DNA from 4 places in the Pseudomonas sp. EA_35y_Pfl2_R111 genome. Region 2 is predicted to be linked to each of the others. Evidence: riboswitches for the same ligand, from Rfam matches in the RefSeq annotation. Region 2 holds a riboswitch; each other region holds the start of a gene.
The links. Region 2 has a riboswitch for cobalamin ahead of AACY25_RS15815 (TonB-dependent receptor family protein). Riboswitches for the same ligand answer to the same signal wherever they lie in the genome.
Positions count from the first base shown of each region.

Region 1: another riboswitch for cobalamin. It lies ahead of AACY25_RS05475 (energy-coupling factor ABC transporter permease); the one in region 2 lies ahead of AACY25_RS15815 (TonB-dependent receptor family protein).
Region 3: another riboswitch for cobalamin. It lies ahead of cobG (precorrin-3B synthase); the one in region 2 lies ahead of AACY25_RS15815 (TonB-dependent receptor family protein).
Region 4: another riboswitch for cobalamin. It lies ahead of cobW (cobalamin biosynthesis protein CobW); the one in region 2 lies ahead of AACY25_RS15815 (TonB-dependent receptor family protein).

Region 1 covers NZ_CAXAOM010000001.1:1,122,081-1,125,376, reverse strand. Annotated here, with positions in the region: gene AACY25_RS05485 (acyl-CoA dehydrogenase family protein) at 1-797, shown strand, start outside; gene AACY25_RS05480 (PaaI family thioesterase) at 807-1,262, shown strand; cobalamin riboswitch at 1,295-1,502, shown strand; gene AACY25_RS05475 (energy-coupling factor ABC transporter permease) at 1,559-2,239, shown strand; gene AACY25_RS05470 (hypothetical protein) at 2,244-2,987, opposite strand; gene AACY25_RS05465 (DUF3703 domain-containing protein) at 3,096-3,296, shown strand, end outside.
Region 2 covers NZ_CAXAOM010000004.1:64,083-67,378, forward strand. Annotated here, with positions in the region: gene AACY25_RS15815 (TonB-dependent receptor family protein) at 1-1,697, opposite strand, end outside; cobalamin riboswitch at 1,800-2,014, opposite strand; gene dxs (1-deoxy-D-xylulose-5-phosphate synthase) at 2,080-3,296, opposite strand, start outside.
Region 3 covers NZ_CAXAOM010000006.1:77,884-81,179, reverse strand. Annotated here, with positions in the region: gene AACY25_RS19470 (precorrin-8X methylmutase) at 1-90, opposite strand, end outside; gene cobG (precorrin-3B synthase) at 83-1,426, opposite strand; cobalamin riboswitch at 1,522-1,722, opposite strand; gene cbiE (precorrin-6y C5,15-methyltransferase (decarboxylating) subunit CbiE) at 1,792-2,994, shown strand; gene AACY25_RS19455 (cobalt-precorrin-6A reductase) at 2,991-3,296, shown strand, end outside.
Region 4 covers NZ_CAXAOM010000006.1:93,361-96,656, forward strand. Annotated here, with positions in the region: gene cobN (cobaltochelatase subunit CobN) at 1-987, opposite strand, end outside; gene cobW (cobalamin biosynthesis protein CobW) at 994-2,049, opposite strand; cobalamin riboswitch at 2,150-2,386, opposite strand; gene AACY25_RS19530 (cobalamin biosynthesis protein) at 2,353-2,916, shown strand; gene cobM (precorrin-4 C(11)-methyltransferase) at 2,913-3,296, shown strand, end outside.

The sequences.
Region 1 (3,296 bases), on a different contig from region 2:
TTGGCGAAGAGGGCCGTGGCGTGCCGACCATTATCGAGATGGTCGCGTTGACCCGCTTCGATTGCATGATCGGCTCCAGCGCCCTGATGCGTCAGGCCCTGACTCAGGCCGCGCATCACTGCGCCCATCGCCAGGTTGGCGGGCGCGCACTGAGCGAACAGCCGCTGATGCAGAACGTGTTGGCCGATCTTGCCCTGGAAAGCGAGGCGGCCTTGGCGCTGACCATGCGCATGGGCAAGGCGCTGGATAACGCCCATGACGAGCAGGAAGACAAGTTCGCCCGCCTGGTCACCGCCGTGGGCAAGTATTGGATCTGCAAACGCGCGCCGGCGATGATCAACGAGGCCGCCGAATGCATGGGCGGTGCCGGTTATGTCGAGGACACCATCCTGCCAAGGCTGTACCGCGAAGCGCCGGTCAACTCGACCTGGGAAGGCTCGGGCAACGTGCAGTGCCTAGACGTGCTGCGCGCCTTGTCCAAGGAGCCGGGCGTGCTTGATGCGCTGTTTACCGAACTGGGCGACGGCCATGGCGATGCGCGGCTGAAAGCGCATATCACGCAACTGCAGGCGGATTTCCGCGACACCGCCGATATCCAATACCGCGCCCGTCAGCTCACCGAAGATGTGGCGCTGGCGCTGCAGGCCAAGCTGCTGCTGGAAGCCGGTAATGCGGCAGTGTCCGATGCCTTTATCGTCAGCCGTCTGGGCGGGCAGGGCGGTCGGGTTTACGGTACCTTGCCGCGTGGCGTGGATGTCGAAGCGCTGGTGGCGCGCAGTACGCCGCACCTGATCTGAGGCCTGAATATGCACGCCACTCTCTTTGAACAGTTACAGGCCTGGCTGGCCGGTGATATCGGTGCGGATTATGGTATCTCCCAGCTGCAGGCCGCAGCTGGGGTGGCGAGCTTCAGCAGTCAGCCGCCGGCCGTGCACTTTAATCCGCTTGGCGGTGTGCATGGCGGCTATACCGCCACGCTGTTCGATGCGGCGCTGGGGTTGGCGGTGTACTCGCAGGCCAGTGCCGAGGAGGTCTACGTGACCGCCAGCCTGCAAGTGAATTACCTGCGCCCGGTGGGGCTGGCGGCCTTGCCGCTCCATACCGAAGCTTGCGTGCAGCAGCGCGAGGGGCGACAGGTATCTGCGCAAGCCACTTTGCATGATGCTCAGGGGCAGCTGTGCGCCAACGCCAGTGCCGTATTTACCTGCTTGCGTCATACGGCGTCAGGCTCTCTTCCGTCTGTTGGCGCGCCTGCGCCATAAAATGCCGGGTCTGTCATTTCTCTCTGCCGCCGGGTAAGGTGGCCGCCGATGGTTCCAGCTCGTGTTAAGCGACTGGATGAAAAGGGAACATGGAAAGCACCGCAACCGGTGCTGAAGCCATGGCTGCCCCCGCAACTGTAAATGGTGAGCAACGCCCAGATGCCACTGGCCGCAAGGTCGGGAAGGCGGGCGAAGCGTCAAACCGTGAGCCAGGAGACCTGCCATCGAAGCCGGGCGCTTATGCCCATCCCCCTCAATCCAGATCATCGCGCGGTGGGCGCGGTACAGGAATTTCTATGCACATCGAACCAGAAGTCGTCACTGGCGCCAAACTCTTCCTCAGCTATGCAACCGCCGCCGGTGCCTTCGGCCTCACGGCCAAGCTTGCCCTCGACAGCGTGCGCGATAACGGTGGCTCCGCCGCCCTAGCGCTACGCAGCCTAATCACCACCGCCTTGGTGTTCTGCTTCTTTGAAGTCTTTCCGCATCAGGCGGTTGGCGTTTCTGAAGTGCATCTGATCCTCGGTTCAACCTTGCTGCTGCTGTTTGGTGCTGGTGCCACGGCTATCGGTTTGGCGCTCGGCCTGCTGCTGCAAGGGCTGCTATTCGCTCAGTTCGACTTGCCGCAGTACGGCATGAACGTCACCACCTTGCTGGTGCCGTTGTGGGGCATCAGTCTGCTGGCCAAACGCCTTATCGCGCCCGGCACTGCTTATGTGGATCTCTCCTATAAGCAAGCGTTGGCACTGTCGACGGCTTATCAGGGCGGTATCGTCGCCTGGGTAGGCTTCTGGGCGGTCTACGGCAACGGCTTCTCCGGCGAGAACCTGGCTGCCGTCGGTAGCTTCGGCCTGGCCTATATGAGTGTGATCCTGATCGAGCCACTGGTCGATCTGGGTGTGCTGGCCGCCGCCAAGGCGCTGTCGGCTTATAGCCGTGGGCCGCTGTTCAACTCGCGTCTGCACCAGCCGGCCTGATTGATCAGCGCCGCCGCTGCCAGATCAGCTTGCCGGTATTGCTTTCAGTGACCAGGTACTGGTCACTGAAACGATAGTAGGCGGCAGGCTGATAATCACTGCTGCCCTGCATCTGCACTTCCAGCAAGCCGTTGTTGCTCTGCCAGCGTCCGCTGTATTGCAGCTCGCCAGGGCTGTCGTAGTTCCAGTCTGAGCCGCCTGCCACGTTGCGCGTCCACTGCGAAACGCTGCCGTCATCACTCAGTTGCAGAATCATCTGGGTGGTCATGGAGGCGAAATTGGCGCCGCCGCTATTGATGATCTTCTCGTGCACCCAGGTGCCGATCAGTGCCGGGTCGCGTGTTGCGCTGCTGCTCGGGCTGCTACTTTGCGCGGCGGCTGCAGTGCTAAGGTTCTGCCGGTGGAACAGTGCCTTGCGTTCCAGGGTTGCCCCGGTAGTCGGATTGCGTGCAGCGATATGAGTGTTAAGCACGCCATTGGCGTAGGTGGCATTCATATTGGCGATCAACTGCCCGGACTGCGGCTCGCTAATTTGCGCACTGAGCAGTTGGCCGTCAAAGCTGCCGCTAATCTGCAGGCGCAGCCTGCCACCCTCCACATATTCCCCTGTGACCTGCTGGCCCTGGCTGCGCAGGTGCATTTCGGTTGGCTGGCCATCCAGCGTGGTCAGGTAGTGGCCGTCCAGGCTATCGGCCAGTATAAAACTGGGTAACAGACACAGCACAAGTGTGAGCAGGGAGCGCGGCATGAGTTTTCCTTAGGGAGTTGGCTGACTGAAGATTAGCAACGGATGCTTGACCTGGGGGCCGCCCCACACTTGCAGACTGGCGACACAGCCTAATAGAGGAGCGTTGCCATGACCCGCGAACAAGCTTTCTGGCAGGAATACCAACTGGCCCGCGCTCAGCGCGGCATTGACCCTGCTGCCGAGCTGCGCCATCTGGAGCGCGCGCATATTCTCGGTCAACGATATTTCAGTGAACATCTGCGCAGTCATCTATGGATGCTCGCCTGGGCTTGGCACCAGCGCGATTGGGCTGAGGGCCTGGCACAACTG
Region 2 (3,296 bases):
CGGCTGCCGGTGTGTACGGCTTCCAGATAGCCGCGTAGCCCCGGTACGATCAGGTAACTGAGGTTTGCACTGGCGGTGTTGCGCGCTACCCACGGTACTTTGTTGCCTTGGAAGGAGCCCGCGCGAAACTCGGCATCGGTATAGCTGTATTGCCCGCCGATGCTCAAGCGCTCGCTCAATTGGCGCTCTGCCTCCAGCAGCAGGCCGTCGCGGCGGGTTTTGTCCAGATTGATATTCGCTCCTCGACCATTCCAGCTGTTGGGGTTGGCAATCAGGGCGTCATAAAGCAGTTCGTCCTGCAAATCCAGTCGATACAGTGTCGCTTGATATCGCTGCACGCCGTCTTGCCACTCGATACCGCTTTCCCAGGACACGCCGGTCTGCGGTTTGAGGAACTCGACCCCTGGCAGGACAAAAGCATTGTCGTCTACGTTGGCCCAGCGCAGCACATCCTCGCGCTTGATAAATAGGCGAGTCTCTTGGTGGGCTTGCCAGCTCAGGCCGATGCTGGTGCTGTCTTCGCGATCCTTATGGTGTTTGCGGATCGCCTTGTTGTGGTCGTCAGCTTCGCTGCTGCGGTAGCCGACAGTAACCGTCACGTCACGCCCCAGTCCCTGGCTTAGCTGGCTATACCAGTCGCGCTGGGTCTGCTGGAAGTCGGTGCCCCAGGATGATTGCGCATCGCTGCTTATGTGGTCATGGCCGAGTAGCCACTCTCCATCCCCTAGGGTGTTGTCGTAGCGCGCGCTCAGTCTGGGGCTGATGCTTTCAGTGCGGGTGTCCTGGGTGAATCGATCCGGTGCGGCAAAGCTGCCGACACTGTCCTGATCGCTATGGCTGTAGTCGAGGTTGGCAGTCCAGATGTCATTCAGTTGCTGCTCCAGGGCAAAGCGATGCACCTGCGTCTTGCTGTCGTTCCAGGCTGTTGAGTCGCTTTGCTTGCGATCTGTACGACGTTGCGCCCTGGTAAGGGCATTGGGGTAGAGCAGTTCATCGTCGACCGTCTGGTACTCATACAGCGCATGGCCACTTTCATGATCATAGCGCAGGCGGGCGAAGGCATTGCTGTAGCTGGCGTTGTTGTGGTCGCGGTAGTTGTCAGACGTACGCGACTCGCCGCTCAGGTAGGTCGAAAAGCCACCGCCGAGTTGCTGGTAGATATGCCCGCGAAAGGCCTCCAGATCATGGCTGCCGCGGCTGCCCTCAAGGTAGCCCTCATTGCTGCTTGGGGTGCGGGTGACGATATTGATAACGCCGCCCACCGCCTGGTCGCCATAGAGGACGGTGCCGGCGCCGCGGATGATCTCGATGCGGTCGATATTACCCAGTGGCACGCTGTTGAGGTCGGCCCCGGCCTGGCTGGGTTGGTTGAGGCGGCGACCATCGACCAAGATCAAGGTGTTGTTTACCGCGTTCTCGCCAAATCCACGCAGACTGAAGGTGGCGCGGCTGCCATCGCCAATGGTGTCGCGTACCTGCACGCCGGCCTGGCTACGCAGTACATCGAGGAGTGTTGAGGCTGCAGTTGCTTCAATCTGCTGGCGGTCGATTACTTTAACGCTGGCTGGTGCCGGTGCTTTGAGCGGCGTAGCGCGAGTAATCACCAGCGGTGGCAGTTCGTGGCTGCTGGTATCGCTGGCAGCAAGGCTGATGCTCGGAGCAAGCGCCACAGCCAGGGCAAGACGGGACAATTTCACGTAGAGAATCCTCAAAAGGCAAAAAACTTTCGAGGAGGGCAGGGACAAGCACCGGGCAAGGAGGCGATAGCCAGCGCTTGACGGTGATGCCCTCCGCAACACCAGTCACTTCACGCCGAGGCAGGTCTCCGGGCTGCCGACTGCCTCTCTCACCTTCCCAGGCGCACCCAGTGGTCTTTGAGAAAGGCTGCGCTTGCGCGCTGTCGGTTACCGTTGCGGGGGCAGCGCAGGTCTTGCCGCTGTCGAATCGACAGCGGCGCACCTGCTTCCCTTTTCACGCTGCTGGTTTGGCAGCGACCTCGGACAGATAAAACGTCGCGCACCTTAAGGTGCGGCAGAGTGAATTACAAGCAAGCCTGGCTCAGCTCTGGATGAGCGGTGCTCATGCAGAAAGTGTGGCGAGGCGCGCGCGGATGGCCGCTTCGATACCCGCAGCATCCAACCCGCATTCGGCGAGCATCTGCGCCGGCTTGGCGTGCTCGACGTAGTAGTCCGGCAGGCCCAGATGCAGCATCGGCTTGAGGATACCGGCGTGGGCGAGGAACTCGCTGACCGCGCTGCCAGCTCCGCCCATTACGCTGTTCTCTTCAACCGTGACCAGCAGCTCGTGGCTGGCGGCCAGTTGGCGTACCAGGGCTTCGTCAAGGGGTTTAACGAAACGCATATCGACTACGCTGGCATCGAGTGCGTCGCCGGCCTTGAGCGCTTCACTCAGCTGTACGCCAAATACCAGCAGGACTACCTTGCTGCCCTGGCGACGGACGATGCCTTTGCCGATTTCCAGTGGCTCCAGGCCCGGCTCGATGGTGGCATTCGGGCCGCTGCCGCGTGGGTAGCGTACCGCCGCCGGGCCGTTGAATAGGTGGCCAGTGGTGAGCATGCGGCGCAGTTCGTTTTCATCGCTCGGGGTCATCACCAGCATGCCGGGGATGCAGCGTAGGTAGGAGACATCGAAGCTGCCGGCGTGGGTTGGACCGTCTTCGCCGACCAGGCCTGCGCGGTCGATGGCGAACAGCACATCAAGGTGCTGCACGGCGACATCGTGGATCAGCTGGTCATAGGCGCGCTGCAAAAAGGTCGAATAGATCGCCACTACGGGTTTGGCGCCGTCGCAGGCCATGCCGGCGGCCAGGGTTACCGCATGCTGTTCGGCGATGGCTACATCGAAATAGCGCTCGGGATAACGTTCGCTAAAGGCCACCAGGTCCGAGCCTTCCTTCATCGCCGGGGTGATGCCGACCAGGCGTGGGTCTGTCGCGGCCATATCGCATAGCCATTGACCGAACACGCTGGAGTATTTCGGCCCGCTGGCTTGCTTAGGTTGTGCTGCTGGCGCGTTGATCGGCTCCAGCTTGGTGATCGCGTGGTAGCCAATCGGGTCGACCTCGGCCGGGGCGAAGCCTTTGCCCTTCTTGGTCACCACATGCAGAAACTGCGGGCCGTCGAGGTCGCGCATATTGCGCAGGGTGGCGAGCAGGGTCGGCAGATCGTGGCCGTCGATCGGGCCGATATAGTTCCAGCCCAACTCCTCGAAGAGGGTGCCGGGCACGAGCATGCCCTTGGCGTGCTCTTCGGTCTTACGGGCGATCTCCCAGGCAC
Region 3 (3,296 bases), on a different contig from region 2:
TGCTGGGATCGCCGACAGGTCGGCCTCGGCGCGGATGGTGGCAAACGACTGGCGGTAGATTTCCTGGCCATCGCGGATGTACTCAAGCATCGCTGTTTCCTGTTGCGCAGTGGGCGGCGAACCAGTCGCCGGCCTCGTCGATAGTCATGGCGCTGGCCAGCAGTTGGCCGAAACCGGCCGCCTCGGGCGTGCGTTGATAAAGCTGGTAATGCCCGGCGCTGCTGGCCAGCAAGGTAAAGGGCGCGGTGTGCGCGGCGGCGCAGGAGCGCGGGCAGGCGCTCAGGTGCACCTGCGGTCGTGCTGTGCTCGCGCGCAGGCGCTTGGCGAGCTGTAGAGCATCGGCCTTGCTGCCGGCCAGACCTTTGCCGCAGGCGGCTGAGCCGGTGCAGGCGATCAGATTGCTTAACGGGTCGTTGGCATCGATCAGCAGGCCGAGTTCGGCCAGTTTGTGCAGTAATTTTTCTGCCGAGTGCTTGGGGATATTCGGTAGCAGCAGACCTTGCCAGGGCGTCAGGCGCAGGCTGGCATCGCCATGGTGCTCAGCCAGTTCGGCCAGTGCTTTGAGTTGCGCGGCGTCGACCCGGCCTAGGCGCGTGGCGGTAGCGACCATGCACAGGCCGTTCTGCTGCTGTGGATAAATGCCAATGGGCGCGCGTTGGCTGACCGGCGCGCGCTGCCAGTCGGTAGGGGTCGCTTGTACGGCAAAGGGCAGGCACGTTTGTAGCTGTTGCAGCAGCTGGCTGGGCGTCATCACACCGAGCAGCTGGCGCATCCGGCTGTGTTCGCTCCCAGCCAGATCGAGGAACAGCCTGAGCAGTTGCTCCACCAGCGGCACGGCCTGCTCTGCGTCGATCACACCCAGCGGCTTGTCAGTCGGGCAGCCGGCCAGGCCAAACGCCAGTCGTGCCGGCGAGCCGGGCAGGGCGCTAAGCCAGATATCGTGGGGGTGTTCGAGCATCGCCAGGGCTTCGCCGCCGTCCAGCTGCAGGGCGAATTTGGCTGACAAGCCATGCAGCGCCGGGGTGTTTTGCAGCAGCTCAAGCAGCGCGGCGGCCAGCGGGCGGGTGTCGAGCAGGGCCTGCGGGTCGAAGCCGGCGGCGGGGCTGAGCAGCAGGTTGCGCACATCGTCAGCGGCCGGGTTGCTCGGGCCAAGGCCGGCGGCGAGCAGCCGTTCGATCAACTCAGTCTGCTGGCCAGCCAATACGCCACGAATCTGCAGATTGCTGCGGTTGGTCAGCTCCAGCACGCCACTGGCGCAGCGCTCAGCAGCCTCGGCGATGGCCCGTGCCTGTTGGCTGCTGAGCACGCCGCCGGCCAGCTTGACCCGGCAGATGCCACCGTCCAGCGCCTGAACGATACGCAGCAGGCCGGGGCACGCGCTAGGGCGTGGGTCGGGCAGGTCGGCGGAGGTTGGACGGTCGCGCAAAAAGGTCACCAACAACAAAGACGCGGCGACCGAACCAGCGAAATCCGCCCACAGGGGATTTCATGGCATCGGTACACCCCGCCCGATGTTGGCACTCGCGACTAGCGTCGTCGGCAGGTCTCCTGGCTGACAGGTCATCATCTGCTGCGGCCTTCCCGGTTACCCAGTGGCGCAGTTGCGGCAGACTCGCTGTTTACAGTTGCGGGGGCAGCTCGGTCACGATCAGCGGATCGCTCCGGATTCCCTCTTAGGCCCTATGCACAATGGCGGCGGGCACCGACGAAGGCGCTATTATGCCCGCTTTGCGCGCAGGCACGACAGCCAGCTGGTCGGGCGGCGCGCTGATGACGGTTTGAGGAAAGCGCATGACGGCCTGGTTAACCCTGGTGGGTATAGGTGAAGACGGCTACGCCGGCCTGGGTGAGGCGGCGCGGTTGGCGCTGAGCGAGGCGCAGTGCATCGTCGGCGGTGCCCGCCAGTTGGCGCTATTGCCTGCCGATCTGCCGGGGCAGCATGAGCTGTGGCCGAGCCCCTTTAGCCTGGAGCCGGTGCTGGCGCGGCGTGGTACGTCGGTGTGTGTACTGGCCAGCGGTGATCCGCTGTTCTATGGCGTTGGCGCGAGCCTGGCGCGGCAGCTGCCGGCTGAGGAATTGCGGGTATTTTCTGCGCCCTCGTCAGTGTCACTGGCCGCCGCCCGTATGGGTTGGCCGTTGCAGGAGGTGACAGTGCTGTCGCTGGTGGCGCGGCCGTTGGCGGCGTTGCAGGCGCAGCTATTCCCGGGTGCACGGCTGCTGCTGTTGAGCAATGACGGCGAAAGCCCGGCGGCCGTGGCCGAGTTGCTGCGTGTGCGCGGTTTTGGCCCCAGTCGCTTGACCGTACTGGAGCATCTGGGTGGCGCTCAGGAGCGGCGCATCGACGGTTTGGCCAGCGACTGGGTGTTGCCGCGCGTTGCCGATCTCAATCTACTGGCGGTCGAGTGCGTGGCTGCCGGCGATGCGCGCCTGCTGCCGCTCACACCAGGTTTGCCAGACGATGCCTATCAGCATGACGGCCAGCTGACCAAGCGCGACGTGCGCGCTATCACCCTGGCGCGCCTGGCGCCGCAACCCGGTGAGCTGCTCTGGGATGTCGGCGCCGGCTGCGGTTCGATCGGCATTGAGTGGATGCGCGCACACTCCAGCTGCCGGGCGCTTGCGGTCGAGGCCGATGCCGGCCGCCAGGCGCATATCCAGCACAACCGCGATGCCCTTGGTGTGCCCGGCCTGCAACTGGTCGCCGGCCGTGCGCCCGAGGCCTTGACCGGCTTGGCTGCGCCGGATGCGATCTTTATTGGTGGCGGGGTGACCATCCCCGGCGTGCTGCAGCAGTGCTGGGCCAGCCTGAAGCCGGGCGGGCGTCTGGTGGCCAATGCCGTGACCCTGCAAAGCGAAGCGGCGCTGGTGGCCTGGCGCGAGCAGGTGGGCGGCGAGTTGACCCGCATCAGCGTGGCCCAGGCGCAGCCGTTGGGTGGCTTCGACACCTGGCGCAGTGCCTTGCCGATCACCTTGCTGGAGGTGTGCAAGCCGTGAGTCCACGCATCCTGCTGCTTGGCGGCACTACCGAGGCGCTGCGCCTGGCGCGGCGATTAAGCCCTGAAGCGATCTACAGCCTGGCCGGGTTGGGCCGGGTGCCGGATGATTTGCCCTGTCAGGTGCGTGTCGGTGGTTTTGGCGGGGCGGAAGGCTTGGCTGCGTTTATCCGCGAGCAGGGCATCGAACTGCTGCTGGACATGACCCATCCCTACGCCGCACAGATCAGCGCCAACGCTGCCCGCGCCGCCGAGCTGAGTGGGGTTGCCTGCTGGGCGCTGCGCCGCCCCGGCTGGCAGCCC
Region 4 (3,296 bases), on a different contig from region 2:
CGGCTGGGTGATCAAGCGGCCGTCCAGCTCGGGCAGCACGACATGCATGGCCAGGTCGCGCGAACCCAGGCCTTGGGCATTGGCTTGCCACTGCTCATGGTTATCCAGCGAGCAAATGGCTTGCAGCACCGGGATATCGCGACGGAAAGGTCGCTCGCTCGGTGCTTCCGGGTTGGATAAGGCGAACGCGGTGGTGTTGATGATCAGCGCCGTGCCGGTGTCGTCCAGCCAGGTTTCGACCTGGGCCAGGCAGGCGGCCTCCTTGAGGCTGGCCACGGCAATCGGCAGTGGATTAAGGCCCTGGGCCTGCATGCGTTGGCAAAACTGATCGATAAACCCGGTATTCGCCGCCTGCACCTGGGTGCGGTAGAACAGCAACGCCGCCACAGGCGCATCGGCCTGCCAGCTGGCTTGCCAATCGGCCAGGCTTGGATTGGCCAACTGCGGGTGATACAGGCCCACACGCGGCAGCGGCTGCGGTTCTACCCAGGCATAGTCACGCTGCAGCCACTGGCTGGCGATGCAGTTAAACAGTTGCAGCGCATTACCCGCGCCGCCCTGACGCAGAAACTGCCAGAGCCTGTGGGCGCTCTCGCTATCGACATTGCTTAGGCCCATCAGCTCGGGATCAGGGCTGTCGTCGCCCGGCACCATGATCACCCGTGCACCGCGCTCGGCCAGTTCGACCAGGCGCTCGATGCCGTAGCGCCAATAGCTGACGCCGCCGTGCACGGAAATCAGGATGACCTTGGCGTGCTGCAGCACCTGCTCGACGTAGAGATCCACCGAGGCGTGATTGCTCAGCTGCGCCGGGCTGGCCAGACGCAGACTGGGGTAATCCGCCGGCAACTGGCGCGCCGCTTCGGCCAGCAGCGACAGGTGCGAATCGCCGGTACAGAGAATCACCAGCTCGGCCGGGGTCTGGCCGAGATCGGCAATGCTGTCGAGCGGCAGCTGGCTGCCGGGCTGGGTGCGCAGCAGGTGCATGTGGGCTTAGCCTGCCAGCGCGGCGTTGAGCTCGGCTTCGATGGCGGCCTGATCCAGGGTCTGGCCAATCACCACCAGGCGGGTGATGCGCGGCTCATCGGCCTGCCAGGCGCGGTCGAAGTGTTTGTCGAAACGTTGACCGACGCCCTGCAGCAGCAGACGCATCGGTTTGCCGGGAATCGCCGCAAAGCCCTTGATGCGCAGGATGCCGTGTTTGCTGACCGCCTCCTTCAGCGCTTGCAGCAGATGGGTTTCCTCGGCTTCAGGCAGTTCCACGTGGAACGAGGCGAACTCGTCGTGATCGTGGTCTTCATGGCCTTCCAGATCATGGTGGGTCTTGCGCCCATCGATGTGCAGTTCGGTCTCGCAGTTCAGGCCCAGCAGCACGTCCAGCGGCAGCTCGCCGCCATGGGCTTCGATAACTTTCACCGCCGGCGGCAGCTCTTCCGCCACTTCAGTGCGCACCGCAGCCAGGGCGGCGGCATCGAGCAGGTCGGCCTTGTTGAGGATTACCAGGTCGGCACTGGCCAGCTGGTCGGCGAACAGCTCATGCAGCGGCGATTCGTGATCCAGATTGGGGTCGAGCTTGCGCTGCGCGTCGACCTGCTCGGGGAATGCGGCGAAGGTGCCGGCGGCCACGGCCGGGCTGTCGACCACGGTGATCACCGCATCGACAGTGCAGGCGTTGCGGATTTCCGGCCAGTTAAAGGCTTGTACCAGCGGCTTGGGCAGGGCCAGGCCGGAGGTTTCAATCAGGATATGGTCCAGCTCGCCGCGGCGCGCCACCAGCTCGCGCATCACCGGGAAGAACTCTTCCTGCACGGTGCAGCACAGGCAGCCGTTGGCCAGCTCGAAGATACGGCCGTTGGCTTCTTCTTCGCTGCAACCGATGGAGCACTGCTTGAGGATTTCGCCGTCGATGCCCAGCTCGCCAAACTCGTTGACGATCACCGCGATACGCCGTCCCTCCGCATGGGTCAGCAGATGACGCAACAGGGTGGTTTTGCCGGCGCCGAGAAAGCCGGTAACGATGGTGACGGGGAGTTTGGCGAGGGTTTGCATGGCGAGTCCTGCATGGCGTCGAAAGAAAGACGAGCAGGCAGGCGGCACAGACATGACAGCCACGGGGCGTCAGCCAACACCACCGGATCACCCCGCCCGGTTGTCGAAAGCGTGACGAGGCAGGTCTCCTGGCTCACGACCGGGCTGGCGTAGATACGCCGGCTAATCCCTTCGCCTTCCCGCGCTGACGCAGTGGCTGTTGTGCTGCAGCGCTTGGGCGGCAGAACAACGCAAGGGTACGAGTCGTTTACAGTTGCGGGGGCAGCCAGGGCATTCACCCTGTTCCCTCTTAGCTTCATGGGCATGCCCACGAAGAACCTCGAACGCGACAAGGCTACGCAGGCCATGGCGGCCGGTCAATCGCGGTTGACCGGTGCCGGCCGCCATGTTGAGCTACGCCGCCGCACACACCGAGCGCCGCAGATGATCCCCAGCCACACCCCTCGCCACCCCGCTGCCACCATTCAGGTAGTCGCCGGGCTGGGTTGCCGCAGTGGCTGCAGCGTGGAGGACGTGTTCAGTCTGCTGCTGCACAGCCTGCAAGCACATGACCTGACTGTGGATAACTTGGTGGGATTGGCCAGCGTCGCGCATAAACAGAGCGAGCCGGGTCTGCTGGCACTGGCCCAGCGCCTCGGTCTGCAGCTGAGCTGCTTTAGTGCTGAAGAACTGCAGCCATATCAGCACCTCGTGCAAGGCTCGCCGCTTACCCTGGCCGCCACCGGCAGCCCGGCCGTCGCCGAACCCAGCGCCCTGGCCCTGGCCACGCTTATGAGCGGCAATGCTGCCCGCCTGCTCGGCGAAAAAACCCGCAACGCCAGCGCCACCTGCGCCCTGGCGTCGATTGCACCCAAGGATGTGTCATGACCGTTTACTTTATCGGCGCCGGCCCCGGCGACCCCGAGCTGATTACCGTCAAAGGCCAGCGCCTACTGCGCAGCTGCCCAATGATTCTCTACGCCGGCTCGCTGGTGCCCGAGGCAGTACTGCAGGGCCATAGCGCCGAACTGGTGATCAACACCGCCGAACTGCATCTGGATGAAATCATCGCGCTGATCCGCCAGGCCCACAACAAAGGCCAGGATGTGGCCCGCGTACACTCCGGCGACCCGTCGCTGTATGGCGCGATTGGCGAACAGATCCGCCACCTGCGCCGGCTGGGCATTGCCTTCGAGATCATCCCCGGGGTCACCGCCACAGCGGCGTGCGCCGCCCTGCTGGAAAGCGAACTGACCCTGCCCGAGGTG